DNA from 2 places in the Photobacterium piscicola genome. Region 1 is predicted to be linked to the other one. Evidence: predicted binding sites of a transcription regulator. Region 1 holds the regulator's gene; the other holds the start of a gene.
What was found. Region 1 encodes CRP, which controls carbon source genes, mostly activating them, when cyclic AMP is high. Its sites were predicted from a motif close to TGTGANNNNNNTCACA; they were not measured.
Positions count from the first base shown of each region.

Region 2: the regulator CRP is predicted to act here: its motif matches at 5,356-5,371, upstream of nagE (N-acetylglucosamine-specific PTS transporter subunit IIBC).

Region 1 covers NZ_CP175534.1:594,514-602,868, forward strand. The annotation lists gene astA (arginine N-succinyltransferase) at 35-1,051, shown strand; gene astD (succinylglutamate-semialdehyde dehydrogenase) at 1,064-2,524, shown strand; gene ACJZU6_RS02840 (DUF1338 domain-containing protein) at 2,565-3,359, shown strand; gene ACJZU6_RS02845 (hypothetical protein) at 3,410-3,604, opposite strand; gene crp (cAMP-activated global transcriptional regulator CRP) at 3,784-4,416, opposite strand; gene ACJZU6_RS02855 (OsmC family protein) at 4,799-5,203, shown strand; gene ACJZU6_RS02860 (phosphoribulokinase) at 5,305-6,174, opposite strand; gene ACJZU6_RS02865 (YheU family protein) at 6,326-6,538, opposite strand; gene ACJZU6_RS02870 (hydrolase) at 6,606-7,604, opposite strand; gene ACJZU6_RS02875 (ABC transporter ATP-binding protein) at 7,668-8,355, opposite strand, start outside.
Region 2 covers NZ_CP175534.1:2,467,682-2,476,036, forward strand. The annotation lists gene glnS (glutamine--tRNA ligase) at 1-692, opposite strand, end outside; gene ACJZU6_RS11695 (beta-N-acetylhexosaminidase) at 925-3,588, opposite strand; gene nagE (N-acetylglucosamine-specific PTS transporter subunit IIBC) at 3,764-5,236, opposite strand; gene nagB (glucosamine-6-phosphate deaminase) at 5,494-6,294, shown strand; gene ACJZU6_RS11710 (ROK family protein) at 6,761-7,975, shown strand; gene ACJZU6_RS11715 (cation:proton antiporter family protein) at 8,134-8,355, shown strand, end outside.

The DNA.
Region 1 (8,355 bases):
CAGGAGTCATTGTCTATATTTAGGAGGGAATGCTATGCTCATTATTCGTCCTATTACTGCCGCTGATTATCCTGCACTGATGCAATGTGCAGAAGCCTCTGGTCATGGTTTTACATCATTACCCATCAATGAAGATTTACTTCGTCGCCGTATCCAACATTCTCAAGCCAGTTTTAATGCCAGTGTTACCTCTCCAGGCCAGGAAAGTTATCTATTGGTCGCCGTTGATAGTGATACCAATCAAGTAGTTGGTACAACAGCAATTGAAGCGACGGTTGGACTTGATGTGCCTTTTTATAATTACCATTTAAGTACTGTGACCCATGCTTCGCGTCAGTTAGGCGTACACAACATTGTTAAGGTACTGACATTGGGTAACCAATACACTGGGGAAACTGAGCTGTGTAGCTTATTTTTATTGCCCGAGTGGCGTCAAGGTACTAACGGACGCTTATTGTCAAAGTCACGTTTCTTATTGATGGCTGATCATCAACAGCGATTTGCTAAGGTGGCTTTTGCTGAAATGCGTGGTGTCTCTGATGAACAGGGGAATTCCCCTTTTTGGCAATGGCTGAAAGAACATTTTTTTTCGATTGATTTTACTTATGCAGATTATTTAACCGGTATTGGCCGCAAAGGCTTTATTGCTGATTTAATGCCTAAATTACCGATTTACGTCAATTTACTTAGCAAAGAAGCACAAGCGGTGATAGGGAAAGTACATACTAATACTCGTCCCGCGTTACAACTGTTAGAACAAGAAGGATTTTGTTGTCGCGGTTATGTTGATATTTTTGATGCCGGTCCTAGTGTTGAATGTGACGTGCGTAATATTGAAACTGTGCGTCATTCGCAGCGCTATTCGGTCAATATTGGTGAACATAGCAGCCAACAACATTATCTTATCTCAAATGGTCAGTTAGCAGGGTTTCGAGCGGTTGTGGCTTCTATTGCGATTACTGCACAAGGACAAGCCATGATGACCGCTGAGGTTGCCGCTGCACTTAATGTGGAAATGGGTGATGAAGTAAGGTTAATAGCCCAACCATAAAAGGAGAGACGAATGAGCTTATGGATTAATAATCAATGGCTAGTGGGCGATGGTGAGCGATTTCAATCACTCAATCCTTATAATGATGATGTGGTTTGGCAAGGTAATGCTGCGAGTGTAGAGCAAGTTGAGAATGCTGTTGCTGCTGCAAATTCAGCGTTTTTAAACTGGCGAAATACGACGTTTAATGAGCGCTTAGCCGTTATTGAACGCTTTGCTCAATTACTGCAACAACATCAATCACAATTGGCACATATTATTGCGGCAGAAACAGGTAAACCAGTATGGGAAAGTACCACGGAAATCGCGGCGATGATTGCCAAAGTTGGGTTATCAACGCAAGCTTATCATGAGCGAACGGGTATTCGTCAGCGTCAGCAGGCCGAAACTACCATGATTGTTCGCCATCGTCCTTTGGGGGGGATGGCGGTATTTGGACCATATAACTTCCCCGCACACTTACCTAATGGCCATATTATTCCAGCATTGTTAGCGGGTAACACCGTGGTATTTAAACCCTCAGAACTGACACCTAATACCGCTCAACGAATGTGTGAATTATGGCAACAAGCGGGTATTGCTGATGGGGTGATTAATTTAGTACAAGGTGGACGTACAACGGGAGCGGCGTTAGCCATGGCAACGGGAGTGGCTGGAGTATTGTTTACCGGGAGTGCGCAAACGGGGCATTTGTTACATCAACAATTTGCGGGGCAACCGCAAACTATGTTGGCTTTAGAGATGGGAGGTAATAATCCATTAGTGATCGGCCAAGAGTATGGTGACATTGATGCGGCGGTATATACCATCATTCAATCGGCTTTTTTAAGTGCTGGACAGCGTTGTACTTGTGCACGGCGATTATATATCGCCACAGGAAAAGCTGGCGATGCTCTGTTAGCCCGTTTAGTGACGGTCGCTTCACAATTGCTGGTGGGTGATCCCTTTGCAACCCCTGCACCGTTTATGGGGCCATTAATTTCTGCTGTGGCGGCGGATCACATCATATTGCATCAACAACAACTTTTGGATGCTGGTGGCGTTGCTTTATTAACGGCAACGCGGGGACAAGGCGCAATTGTGACGCCTGCGATTATCGATGTTAGTGCTATTACTGAACTTGCGGATGAAGAATATTTTGGACCACTATTACACGTTAGTCGTTATGTTGATTTTACTCAAGCGGTAGTCAGTGCCAATCAAACTCGCTATGGCTTAGCGGCAGGGCTCATTTCAACCGATGAGCAACAATGGCTCTATTTTATTGAACATATTCGTGCTGGTATTGTGAATCGAAACCGACCCTTAACGGGAGCGAGTGGTGATGCACCTTTTGGTGGCCCAGGCGCATCAGGAAATCTTCGCCCAAGTGCTTATTATGCTGCGGACTATTGTGCTTATCCTATGGCGTCTGTTGAAGGGGATGATGTGCAATTACCGTCTCAATTAGCGCCAGGAGTAAGCTTGAGCTAAGGTTTAATGAGTGATAATGCTTTCAATAGGCAGGCTGATTATGGAATCTATTACCCAACTTTTTGATGGTTTATGGCACGATTATAGTCACCGCTTATGCCCTTCAGCGGTGCAAATACAGCAGTTGTTAACCGAGGACACAGCATTACTTAATGATCATATTGCATTGCGCAGCTTTGGGTTACCGAAGTGTGGCTTAGCCGTACTGGCTGCGCCATTTATTGCTTTGGGTTACCAACCGCAAGCAAAATATCATTTTAGTGCCAAAAAGCTGTATGCCGAATCCTTTATTCATGCAAACCCGGTGTTGCCAAAAGTCTTTATTAGCGAATTACAATTAGCGGGGTGCTCGGCTGAATTACAACATACGATACGAGCCTTGCTTGATCAGGTTGATGATGATTATTTTCGCCAACCTGATTTTATTTATCGTGGCCGTCCATGGCAACTTGACTTTGCGACCTATCAATTTTTAGCGGCTGAAAGTGAATATGCAGCGTGGGTTGCGGCACACGGTTTTGGCGCTAACCATTTTACGGTGAGTATTAATCAATTAGAACAGTTCTCTAATCTTGAAGAGGTTAATCATTTATTGCGCCATAACCAGTTTGTTATTAATCAAGCGGGCGGGGAAATAAAAGGTAATGCTGAGGTGATGTTGGAACAATCAGCAACCATGGCTGACAAGGTGGGGGTCAGTTTTCGAGATGGTATTCATAACATCCCTGGTGGATTTTATGAATTTGCAAAACGCCATCCCCAAGCGAATGGTGAGTTATATTCAGGGTTTGTGGTTGCTTCGGCGAATAAAATTTTTGAAAGTACAGATCGTTAATTGTAAGCCAAATAAACAGTGCTTAGCGCATAAGCACTGTTGTTGAAGGGTTAGTTATCCAGTGGTGAAGCCCAAACACCTGATTCATCTGCAGGGCAGCGACGTAATCCGGTTTGTTGTTCGAGATAACAGCGACTATCACTAAACCCTGTCATTTCAATGGTTGTTGGCTGACTAGTTAATATCCCAGGTACCGTGGTGTAACTGTTAACTGAAAAGCGTTCAATATCCATATTGACCATCATCGATTTAAAATCCATTTGTGAGCAAAATGTAGCATAAATAGATGTTATTACAAGTTAAAATTTAACACTAATGCCTGAGTGTTCAATGATTGTTTTACGGTGATCATCTGGGGAGTGATAAAAAAAAACCGCAGGCATAAGCTGCGGTTTCATCGGTGATTTTGGTATGACTAAAATAATTAGCGTGTACCGTAAACCACAATAGTCTTGCCATGAGCAGAAATAAGATTTTGCTCTTCTAGCATTTTAAGAATACGGCCGACTGTTTCGCGAGAACAACCTACGATCTGACCAATTTCTTGACGAGTGATCTTAATTTGCATGCCATCAGGGTGTGTCATTGCATCAGGTTGTTTTGCAAGATTCAGTAATGTCTGTGCAATACGACCTGTAACATCAAGGAACGCAAGATCACCCACTTTTTGACTTGTCACTTGTAGACGACATGCCATTTGAGCAGATAGACGCATTAGAATATCTGGGTTAACTTGAATTAATTGACGGAATTTTTTAAATGAAATTTCTGCAACTTCACAAGGGCTTTTTGCGCGAACCCAAGCTGTACGTTCTTGGTCTTCTTCGAACAAGCCGAGTTCACCAATAAAGTCGCCCTGGTTTAGGTAAGAAAGGATCATCTCCTTACCTTCTTCATCCTTGATTAATACAGCAACAGAACCCTTCACGATGTAGTACAAAGTCTCTGCTTTTTCACCTGCGTGAATTAACGTGCTCTTTGATGGATATTTGTGAATGTGACAATGGGAAAGAAACCACTCTAAAGTTGGATCTGTTTGCGGTTTACCTGGAACCATATTACTAACTTCCTCTGCATATGTTGCCCAACAATATGTTCTGTAAAGATAACTCGACAAAACTGTGCGTTGGCAGAGTTATTCACTCAGCTGATGGGCTGCGAGCTAACTTAAACTGGTTTAGAGTGTATCCTTTTTTTGGGGCTTTTTCTTGATATTGATCTCGATGACCCGCTCATTTATGAGAGATAAGTGTGCACATGATCACATCGTTGTGACTTAGTTACCAAAAGCACCGTTTCAAAGTGATTTTGCTCTCCAATTCTAGCAATAGAAATATGCAACACAATTAGCATTAAACAAAATAAATAACGTTTACATCGATGGAATTATCAACAAAAATAAGATCAAATTTTAAATAATATAGCTCAAGGATATAAAAATGCAGTCACGTGTAAAATGGGTAGAAAACATGACGTTTGTTGGCCAATCAGCATCGGGCCATAGTGTCGTTTTAGATGGTAACGGTGGTGAAAAAGGGCCAAGTCCAATGGAGTTGGTATTAATGGCTGCCGGGGGATGTAGCTCTGTGGATGTTGTTAGTGGTTTACAAGATTTACAACAGCAGATCACGGCTTGTGAAGTGAATATCTTCGCCGAACGTCGTGAACAAGCGCCACGAATTTTCACTCATGCCAATTTACACTTTGTTGTTACTGGCCATGATTTAAATGATGCACTAGTGAGTAAGGTGGTGGCTGACTCGCTTGAAAAATATTGCTCAGTTTGTTTGATGCTAGGTAAAGGTGTTGAAATGAGTCACAGCTATGAGATTGTTGTGGCGTAACTCGATGACGATGACGGTTGCTGATATCAGTAACCGTTTATCAACGAGTAGTGAGAGCTACGTCTGATACTTACTTCTGAGTATCATACAAGAAATAATGCTTACGCTATTTTTCCATTTTCAATGAGTTGTTCAAGCAACGGTCGCATAATCAGTTCCATCGCAAAACTCATTTTCCCACCAGGAACCACAAGGGTATTGTGGCGTGACATAAATGAGCCTTGAATCATCGCCAATAAATGTGGAAAGTCGACATTTTTTAAGCCACGAAACCGGATCACGACAAAGCTTTCATCTAAACTTGGAATACCTTTCGCACTGACAGGGTTTGACGTATCAACGGTAGGGACTCGTTGAAAATTAATATGGGTGCGAGAAAATTGGGGTGTGATGTAATTAAGATAGTCATCCATTGAGCGCACAATTGATTCCATCACCGCTTCTCTTGAATGACCGCGGTCGCGAGTGTCGCGAATGATCTTTTGAATCCACTCTAAGTTTACAATGGGCACCATCCCAATCAGTAAATCAACATGCTGAGCGACATTGGTTTCACCATCAACCACACCGCCATGTAGCCCTTCATAAAATAACACATCAGTATTTTCAGCTAACTGTTGCCAAGGCGTGAAAGTACCCGGCATTTGATTATAAGGTACGGCTTCATCAAAGGTATGTAAGTAACGCCGAAACTTGCCACTGCCGTCTTGAGCATATTGCTCGAAAAAGTGGGCTAACTGTTCAAAGTCATTGGCTTCTGCACCGAAATAGCTGATATGACGACCTTGTTCTTTGGCTTTACGAATCTCACAATCCATCTCTGGGCGAGTAAAACGATGAAAACTATCGCCTTCTAACCATGCGGCGTTGATGTCCATCATATTAAACATTTTGCGGAAGGCTTCAGAGGTGGTGGTCGTACCCGCGCCTGATGAACCAGTGACAGCAATAATAGGGTGTTTTACCGACATAACTCACCTTGTTGTTGTGATTAGCACAGGTTTAATAACAAATAATGGTCAGCGATAAATGTTACTACATGTTTGCTAAAATGTCGGTATTAAGTGATAAAAATGCAACTGATACCAAGTTTTAATGGTTATCGCTACAATAATGTAGTGATTACATTTGATTGCGGAGCTTAATATCTACTGATTCATGCAATTCAGAGAAAACAATTACAGCATCACCAGATTGTAATTGGCGTCGTACATAAGCCACTTTATCACTGAGGCTGATTTCAACTTCGCCATAATCAGTGCCTTCTCGTAAAATAAATTGTTCGATAAGGTTAGTGAGTGTTTCTGGTGCGATGTCTTGCCAAGGGATAATCATTACAACTTCTTAAATGACTAATAAAATAATAGCCGCAGTATATTCTTAAAATTAGCATGAAAGAAAGTCAGTCATTATTTGGTTGGGTTGTTTGATGTTGATCTAATTGTTGTTGAAACCATGCAGGCACTGTGTGCTCTAACCAAAATTGTGGTTTGAGTAAGCTGCCATTGATAAAACCGACATGACCACCGGTGGCTGATAAATCATAACGAATGTTGGCGGGTAATGGCTGTGATGGAATAACATCGCTGTTCATAAACGGATCATCTTTAGCATGAATGATTCGTAAAGGACGACGAATATTTGTCAGTTGCAGTAAGCCACTGCAACGTTGATAGTAGTCATTAGCATTTTTGAAGCCATGTAATGGTGCTGTTACTGCTTGATCGAATTGCCACACATTGTTAATCGATGCTAACTGTTGCTGATTAATGGGCATAGTGTGAGGCTGACGTTCAATCTTTTTGGCAATGGTGCGTTTAAGCGATGTTAGTAAGTAGCGTTGATATACTCGTGAGAACCCTTGCTGAATACGATCAGAACAGGAGGCAAGGTTAAGTGGTGGTGAAATCGCTTGAGCGGCAATCAGTTCGCTATTGTCACGGTAGTTAGCTAAGTAATTAATCAATACATTACCACCCAGAGATACCCCAACAGCCATAAATGGGCGTTGTGGAAATTGCTGCCGTAGCCATTGAATGAAGAAGCGTACATCTTTGATGTCACCGGAATGATAGCTTTGTGGATGACGATTTAATTCACCGCTGCAGCCTCTAAAATGCATCATTACTCCAAGCCAGCCTTGCTGTTTGGCGGCCATCAATAAGCCATTAGCATAAGGGCTGTTAAAACTGCCTTCTAAACCATGTAATAAAATCATCAATGGCTGATGATGGTTAGTGTGGTCTGGCTGCTCTGTCCAAGCAAGATCGATAAAATCGCCATCAGGCATTTCAAGGCGTTGAGTGATAGGGGTAAAGAGGGGCTGGCGACGAATAAAGCGAGGTAATAAGGTTTGTAAGTGAGGATTACCTAATCCGGTAGCAGCGCTAAATGGTTGCATGTAATGTCCTTGATCTTAATAAAAACGCCGGAGTAATAAAACTATCACTACGGCGTTAAATGATCACTCAGCGTTAAGCTGGCTTTCCATTTCTTCTAGTTGTTCTTGTAGTTCCATCCAGGCGACTTCAATGTCTTCAAGATCGGATTTAGCATCGCCTTGAAGCTTCAACTGTTCATTCATTTGCGCTTTATTTTCAGGCTCATAAATGGTGCTATCACTTAATGCTGTTTCTGCAGCGGTGATGATCGCATTAAGCTTATCCATTTGCTTTTCAAGCTTAGTGATCTCTTTGCGAATCGGTGCGGTTTGTTTACGGAACTCAGCATCTAAACGTTTTTGTTCTTTACGTGATGCAGCACTATTGTCTTTATTGGTTTCAGGTTTTGCTGCTTGCTGCTCACGACGTTCATTGCGTTGCTGTTCGCCTAACCACTTGTGGTAATCACCTAAATCACCATCAAAAGGCACTACTTGGCGATCGTGAACCAAGTATAAATCATCGGTCGTTGCACGGAGTAAGTAACGGTCGTGACTAACAATAACCATTGCGCCTTCATAAGATTGCAACGCGAAGGTCAGTGCTTGACGCATATCTAAGTCAAGGTGGTTAGTCGGTTCATCGAGTAACAATAGGTTTGGACGTTGCCAAACAATTAACGCTAATACCAAGCGCGCTTTTTCACCCCCAGAAAAAGGACCGACTTTCTCTAGTGCTTTATCGCCAATAAAACCAAAACTGCCTAAGTAA
Region 2 (8,355 bases), 1.3 Mb from region 1:
GTACAAATAGAATGCGTAATGCCTTCTAACGCATCAGAAATACAATGCGTAAAGTCGTACATTGGGTAAATGCACCACTTATCACCCGTCTGGTGGTGATTTGCAAAACGAACGCGGTAAATAACCGGATCACGCATAACCATAAACGGTGATGCCATGTCGATTTTCGCACGTAGACACATTTTGCCTTCTTCAACTTCGCCGTTCTTCATTTTTTCAAATAAGGCTAAGTTTTCTTCGACACTACGATCGCGGTAAGGACTATGTTTACCCGCTTGCGTTAACGTACCGCGGTATTCGCGCATTTGCTCAGGACTTAGCTCATCAACATATGCTAAGCCTTTATTAATTAATTCAATGGCAAACCCGTGAAGCTGATCAAAGTAGTTTGATGAATAACAAATCTCACCACTCCACTCAAAGCCTAACCAGTTAACATCGTTTTTAATAGACTCAACATATTCGATGTCTTCTTTCTCAGGGTTGGTGTCATCGAAACGTAAGTTACATTGACCCTGATAGTCCTGAGCAATACCGAAGTTCAAACAAATAGATTTCGCATGACCGATATGCAGATAACCATTTGGTTCTGGCGGGAATCGGGTATGTATGCTTGTATGTTTGCCACTTGCTAAATCCGTATCAATGATTTGACGGATAAAGTTAGTTGGACGAGCTTCAGATTCACTCATCTATTACACCTCGTGTACTTACAGGATTGAGAATTATGTACAGTTCATCAATATGAACTATGACTTTACACTATACCTCAATGCCGCTATGCAAAAAATCAAAAACGCAGTTATAACAAACAATAGTTGTGATTTTAATTAATAACGCGCAATAAAAAGCCGACGATGGTCATCCCATCGTCGGCAATAAAGCGATCATATAATGATCAGAGCTTACATTGTTATTAGTCGATTACAGTGTTGTTACACGACTGAAACGTTTACCATTACCACTTACAGCGCGGATTTCAACTTTGCCAGTCACACTTGGTTGTGCTTTCGCATCATAAGTGTTCCATGTTTTACCTGCATCCGTTGAGTACTGTAGTGTCAGACCTGGCATGCTTACGTTCATCGCAAGTTTACCGTTTTCAATCTTAGCGCCAGGTACTGGTACGCGGTATTGAATACCCGCAGCATCAAGTTTCGCAAGTTCACGTTGACCTAATACGTTAGCAAAACGCTGCCATTCATTATGAAGTGCTTTCTTGTTTACATGGTTAGAATCTTGAGAATATTCAACACCTACTTGGTATTCATTTTCCCACTCACCTTTATGCCATGCTCGTTCAGCAGCAGCTAATACACGAGGGAACACCATGTATTCATACTGCTTATCGTTACCTACTGTCTCACTCCAAAGCTGAGCAGAAAGACCATGGAAACCTTTTGATTTCACAGTACCTTTACTTGTAAAGCCATTGCCATCACGGTCAAGTGATGTTTCAGCATTTTGTGGTAAGTTCTCTGGCGCAAAACCAAACATCTTACGAGTATCTGTTGCACGTGTTGCCCAGTAGTAGCCACGCTCTGATGGATCTACTTCATATGGCATATCCATGTAAACATAATCAGGGTTTGATACTACAACATCGTAGCCTTTATCAGCCCACTCATAAGCTGATGCACCGCCGCCCCAGTACAGAACGTCCCAGAAGTTTACACGTACATTATCAGTACCAAATGCTTTTGAATCTTTTGAATACTTCAAGCCATCTTGCCATGCTTGGAAGTTTTCAATGCCCTTACCATTGACGACTTCACTGATTTTCTCAGCAAAATGACTTGGTAGGTGATCATAATCAGCCACAACACCTTCTGCGATCAATTTCTGACACATTGGTGATTTCTGGTATGGCTTATTTTGCTTAGATTGGTCAATAGAACCGGTCCAAGCTGTTTGCTCTGCAGCATTAATATCTTGGAAGCCTGCGTTTAACTTAATGTTTTTCGCTTCATCGCCACCGAAGTGCCATGTATTTAGCGGCATACCCGCTTCTTTATGCATAGCTTGAAGTTCAGAAATAACTTTATCTACAAACTTTACAGAAGAATCCATACATGGGTTGATGAAACTACGCTTATCGTAGAACTGTACGGTGGTTACGTTTGACGTATCTTGTGGATCCATCAAACGGTATTCGTTCGCTTCATCCATCTTGCCTTCAGCAGCAAGACGTTTATAACGCGCTTCCATCGCAACCACGGCTGCACGTGCGTGTGCTGGCATATCGATTTCAGGGATCACTTCGATACCACGTGCTTTCGCGTATTTTAGAATATCTAAGTAGTCTTGCTTACTGTAGTAACCAGAGCCATCGGTATCTGACGTTGGGCCTGAACCTAATTGAGGTAACAGACATGTTGTTTCAGATAGATCATGACAACGCTTACTACCAATGTCAGTCAGTTCTGGTAAACCAGGAATCTCTACACGCCAACCTTCATCATCAGATAGGTGGAAGTGGAATTTGTTCATCTTGTACGCAGCCATTTGGTCTAACGTACGCAGAATAACGTCTTTTGAGTGGAAGTTACGACCCACATCAACCATCACGCCACGGTAATCAAAACGTGGAGCATCAGTAACTTCTAATGTAGGAATACTATTTTTAGCACCTGTGCTCATTAGAGAGATCAGTGACTGTACGCCATAGAATGCACCTTGGTCATCAAAACCAATAATAGTTGCACCTGTAGGAGTTACATCCAATGTGTAAGCGCCAGCGATTTGCTGATCTTTAGCAAATGAACCCGGTAGACGACTTACTTTTACTGGGTATTGACCTTTAGTATTAACACCCAATACGTCAAGACGCTCATTCACCGCAGCCATCATGTCAGCTGGCAATGTGAAGTTAGCAATTTTAATACCGTTTGCTAATGAAACAGTGTTGCCTGTTAGCTTGGTACTTAATGGCGTGGGAACAATGGTTGCAGCCACTTCTGTCGTAGCTAACACATTGATATCTTGGTTTTTATTAAAACGTGTTTCAGCGGTTGCAAGCACGTTATTATCGGCTTTAACACGCTTGAATTGGTCACCTTTAAGTGGCACCAAGTAATCACCTGGATCTGCTGAATCTGTACTCTTAATTGTTTGTGGCGCAGCATCACCTGATGTTACGTATGCACGAGGCATGTAGTCATTTTCGAAAAGTGTCCAGTATTCGCCAATGTAAGGAATAACAACCTTCTCACCTTCAGCAAAACCATCAAACTTGTCTGTTGGCTCTAACGTATGAAGGTCACCTGTTACGTGTGTAACTTTAAATTGGTCGTTTTGAACTTCAAGAATTTGGCGAATGCTGCTGAAATAAATTTTCCAGTCAGTCCCCGTTACTGCTGGGCCATTATTTTCCAGCGTTAAATTAATTAGATCACAAGATGCCCATTCTGCGCCTAGCGTCTTACACTGTAGGCCTTCTTCTGCACCGTGTTGAGTAACAATTTCATAAGTAACATCAAGGTTATTAGCTAAATTTTTAACAACCTTCTCATCATCATTTCCTTGAGTTGCACAACCAGTTACTGCTAGTGCAATGAAAGATGCTAACGCTGTAAGTTTAATAGTCATGAAATATTCCTTTCTCCCGATATCCCTTAAAATGAAGGGAAAATCTATATAGAGCCCAAAAGTTGGGTACTCAAAATGCCGGTCTTGATATCTTACAATTAAAATATCAGGACCGGTCTAATTAAAAGTGTTGCGGTATTTCGTGTGTCGCCTAATTACTTAAGAATTTAAATAATTATGGAAGTTTTACTGCTGATAGATCTTCTGATGCTGGAATCTTTTTCATTTCGCCAGCAACGATTTCAGCTAGAGGGCCAAGGATAACTTGTAGGTTGTTTGAACCTAGTTTAACCACACCCATTGCACCTAGTGCTTTTAATGTTTTTTCATCAGCTAGGCTACTGTCTTTTAGTGTAAGACGTAGACGAGTGATACAAGCATCAATGTTTTCTAGGTTACCGTGACCACCAAGCGCTTTTAAGTATTGCTTAGCTAACTCACCAGTTTCAGTTGAACCTTTTACTGATGATTTGTCATCTGCTTCGTCATCTTCACGGCCTGGCGTTTTAAGATTAAACTTAATAATCGCAAAGCGGAAGATTCCATAGTAAATACCGAAGAATGCAATACCTTGAAGAATCAACATGTACCAGTTAACTGCTAATGGGTTACGTGCTGACAATACCATGTCGACAAGACCTGCAGAGAAACCGAAACCAGACATCCAGTGCATTGATGCTGCAATATATACAGAGATACCTGCTAATGCTGCGTGGATAACATAAAGTGGTGGTGCAAGGAACATGAATGCAAATTCTAGTGGCTCAGTAACACCAGTGAAGAATGATGCAAAACCAGCAGCAATTAATAATGAAGCTGTACGCTCTTTATTCTTAAGCTTCGCTGTGTGGTACATCGCTAATGCTGCACCAGGTAGACCAAACATCATTACTGGGTAGAAACCCGCTTGATACATACCAGTTACACCTGGAACACCTTGACCACTTAAGAAGTTAGGAATGTCGTTAATACCAGCAACATCAAACCAGAAAACTGAGTTCAGTGCGTGGTGAAGACCAACAGGAATCAATAGACGGTTAAAGAATGCATAGATACCAGCACCTGCTGCACCCATACCTTGGATACTTTCACCAAAGCTAACAAGACCGTTGTAAACTAGTGGCCATACGAACAGTAATACTGCTGCGATAGCGATACCAGCAACGGATGTTAGAATTGGAATTAAACGCTTACCACTGAAGAATGATAATGTTTTATGCAATTCAACGTTAGAGTAACGGTTATAGATTTCTGCAGAAACGATACCAACCAAGATACCAACAAATTGGTTATTAATCTTAGCAAAAGCGGCTGGAACAGCACTTGCGTCGATACCTTGGATCATTGCAACTGATCCTGGTGATAGCAACGTAGTTACAACAGTGTAACCAACGAAACCAGCTAGTGCAGCTGCACCGTCTTTATCTTTTGACATGCCGTATGCAACACCAATTGCAAACAATACTGACATGTTATCGATAATTGAAGAGCCCGCTTTAATCAGGAACGCAGCAATTGCTGAGTTTGCACCCCAACCAGATGGATCAACCCAATAGCCAATACCCATTAAAATTGCCGCTGCAGGAAGTACTGCAACTGGCACCATTAGTGCTTTACCTACTTTTTGAAAATATCCAAGAATATTCACCCTTAGTTCCCCCTATGGTTTTCTTAGATGCGATAGTGATAGCTTTTTTTTGCCATCTCTTTTTTGTCCTTTGCAGTTTATGAATTTTATTTCGCTCCGCAAATTAAAACATCATCATTTGTGATCTTAATCACCGACCGAAGACAGAACTGAGTGATTTTGCTAGCTCGATCATAAAACTTATTTTATCATTCGAAACAAAGGCGCTATGCCGCTAAGATTTTTCCTGTTTTAACTATCTTCAACGAGGTGTCAACGTGAGACTAATCCCGCTTAATAACGCTAAAGATGTTGGTTTATGGTCTGCTCGCTACATTGCAGATCGCATTAATAAGTTCCAACCAACAGCTGAGCGTCCATTTGTGCTAGGTCTACCTACAGGTGGTACACCACTTCCGACATACCAGCGTTTGATTGAATTATACCAAGCTGGCGAAGTAAGCTTTAAAAACGTCGTGACATTCAACATGGATGAATATGTTGGTATGGCGGCTGATCACCCTGAATCATACCGTAACTTCATGTATAACAACTTCTTTAGCCATGTTGATATGCAAGAGCAAAACATCAACTTACTTGATGGTAATGCCGCAGATCACGAAGCTGAATGTCAACGTTACGAAGACAAAATCAAAACTTACGGCCGCATCAATTTATTCATGGGTGGCGTGGGTAACGACGGTCATATCGCATTCAACGAACCTGCATCATCACTCGCTTCTCGTACTCGTATCAAAACGCTTACGCACGAAACTCGTATTGCAAACTCTCGTTTCTTTGATGGTGATATCAACCAAGTTCCTAAATATTCATTAACTATTGGTGTGGGTACACTACTAGATTCTGAAGAAGTAATGATTCTGATCACAGGTCACAACAAGGCACAAGCACTTGAAGCCGCTGTTGAAGGTTGTGTAAACCACCTATGGACTGTATCTGCACTACAGCTTCACCCTAAATCAATGATCATTTGTGATGAGCCATCAACTCAAGAACTTAAAGTGAAAACAGTTAAGTACTTCCAAGAGTTAGAAGCTGAAAACCTGACACACATCTAATCTAGAACCGTGTCATTTTTAGGTACGAAATAACATTTATTGTTTATCGTCACCGAACATTGAATAAACGCCGCCACCCTGACGGCGTTTTACTTTCCTCATTGAAATTAAACACAAAAAAGAATAATTGTGACTATTAACAATACAGTTATGGTTTACAATTCGCTTGTTAGCGATATATCCCTTCTCTATAGCTCGTTTTTCGTATTTTAGTGACCAATGCCACAGCCCAAGCAAGCATCAACAACGATTTCTTTATTTTTACTCATAAGAAAGTATATTAGTGTGTTAATTAATGTATTGAAAAATGCAATACATCAAACAATTCGACACTAATAATCATCAAAATTAATTAAATCCGTGTCGAATAATAGGTAGCGCTTTGATAAAGACGATAACGATAACTCATCATCATAATCATCTTCAGGCGATAATTATTAACGCTAATTACGAGCAGAACTAAATTATGACAGGCGGACAAATTGGTAATGTTGATCTGGTCAAGCAGCTAAATAGTGCTGCGGTATACCGACTTATCGACTTGCAGGGCCCCATATCTCGCATTCAGGTCGCTGATATTAGTCACCTCGCGCCTGCAAGTGTCACTAAAATCACCCGTCAGTTACTGGAGCGTGGCTTAATAAAAGAAGTCGCTCAACAGGCTTCAACGGGAGGTAGAAGAGCTATCTCACTGACAACTGAATCAGTGAACTTTCACTCTATCGCTGTACGCATTGGCCGCAACAATATTGAAATAACCCTTTATGACCTCAGCGGTAAACATATTACTGGTGCGGCCTACCCATTTTTATATTCAGACCAAGATGTATTAGCCGAAGGCCTCATCAAATATATTCAAGAATTTATTGATAATAATCAGAATGTAATGAAAGAATTAGTGGCATTTGGCATTATTCTTCCAGGGCTTGTGAACCCAGAAACCGGCACAGTTACTTACATGCCAAATATTAACGTTCACGACTTTGAACTTGCACATATTCTACAAAAAACATTCAATATTATTACCTTTGTCGGTAATGATGTTAGAGGCTTAGCACTGGCAGAGCATTTCTTTGGTGCCAGCCGTGATTGTAAAGACTCCATCTTAGTTAGCATGCATAACGGTACAGGGGCTGGCATTATCGTTAATGGCCAAGTCTTCCTCGGCCAAAACCGTAATGTCGGTGAAATTGGTCACATTCAAATTGATCCTTTAGGTGATAAATGCCAATGCGGTAATTTTGGCTGCTTAGAAACGGTAGCCTCTGATCCTGCGGTCATTATGCATGTCAAAAACCTACTCAGCCAAGGCTACCCAAGTAGTTTACAAGACTTGGAAGAGGTCACTATGCCTGCCATTTGTGACGCGGCTAACAATGGTGATGAACTGGCCATTCAAGCATTACTGAAAGTCGGTCACCATCTTGGTAAAGCTTTAGCAATGACGATTAATTTATTCAACCCGCAAAAGATTATTCTGGCGGGTAATATTACTCAAGCCCAAGCTATTGTATTACCTGCAATACGTCGTTGTGTGGAAAACCAATCATTATCTGCTTTTAATCATGATTTGCCGATTGTCGCGTCAGAGTTATATAACCAACCGACCATAGGTGCTTTCTCTATGATTAAACGCGCCATGCTTAATGGTGTACTGCTACAACGCTTACTCGAAGATTAAGTCACCACGATCTCCATTCATAAGAGCGAATAACTATCGTTCTTATCAAACCACCATTACAAAAAAGGGGGATTAATCTCAAATGATTAATCCCCCTAATGCTATTATTGTTACCAATTATATTTCCGCACACTACTTGCAAGGATGTAGTCTAAGATATGGAGCTACTGTATATTAGCGCGGCTTTTCTAGCCGGTTTTATTGCCCTTCGTTGTAAATTACCCCCTTTAGTTGGCTTTTTAGTCGCTGGCTTTACGCTTAATAGTTTTGGTTTTCAACCGACACCAGCACTGACAACGTTAGCCGATCTTGGCGTGACATTATTGTTATTTACCATTGGCTTAAAACTTGACATAAAAACTTTACTTAACAAAGAAGTA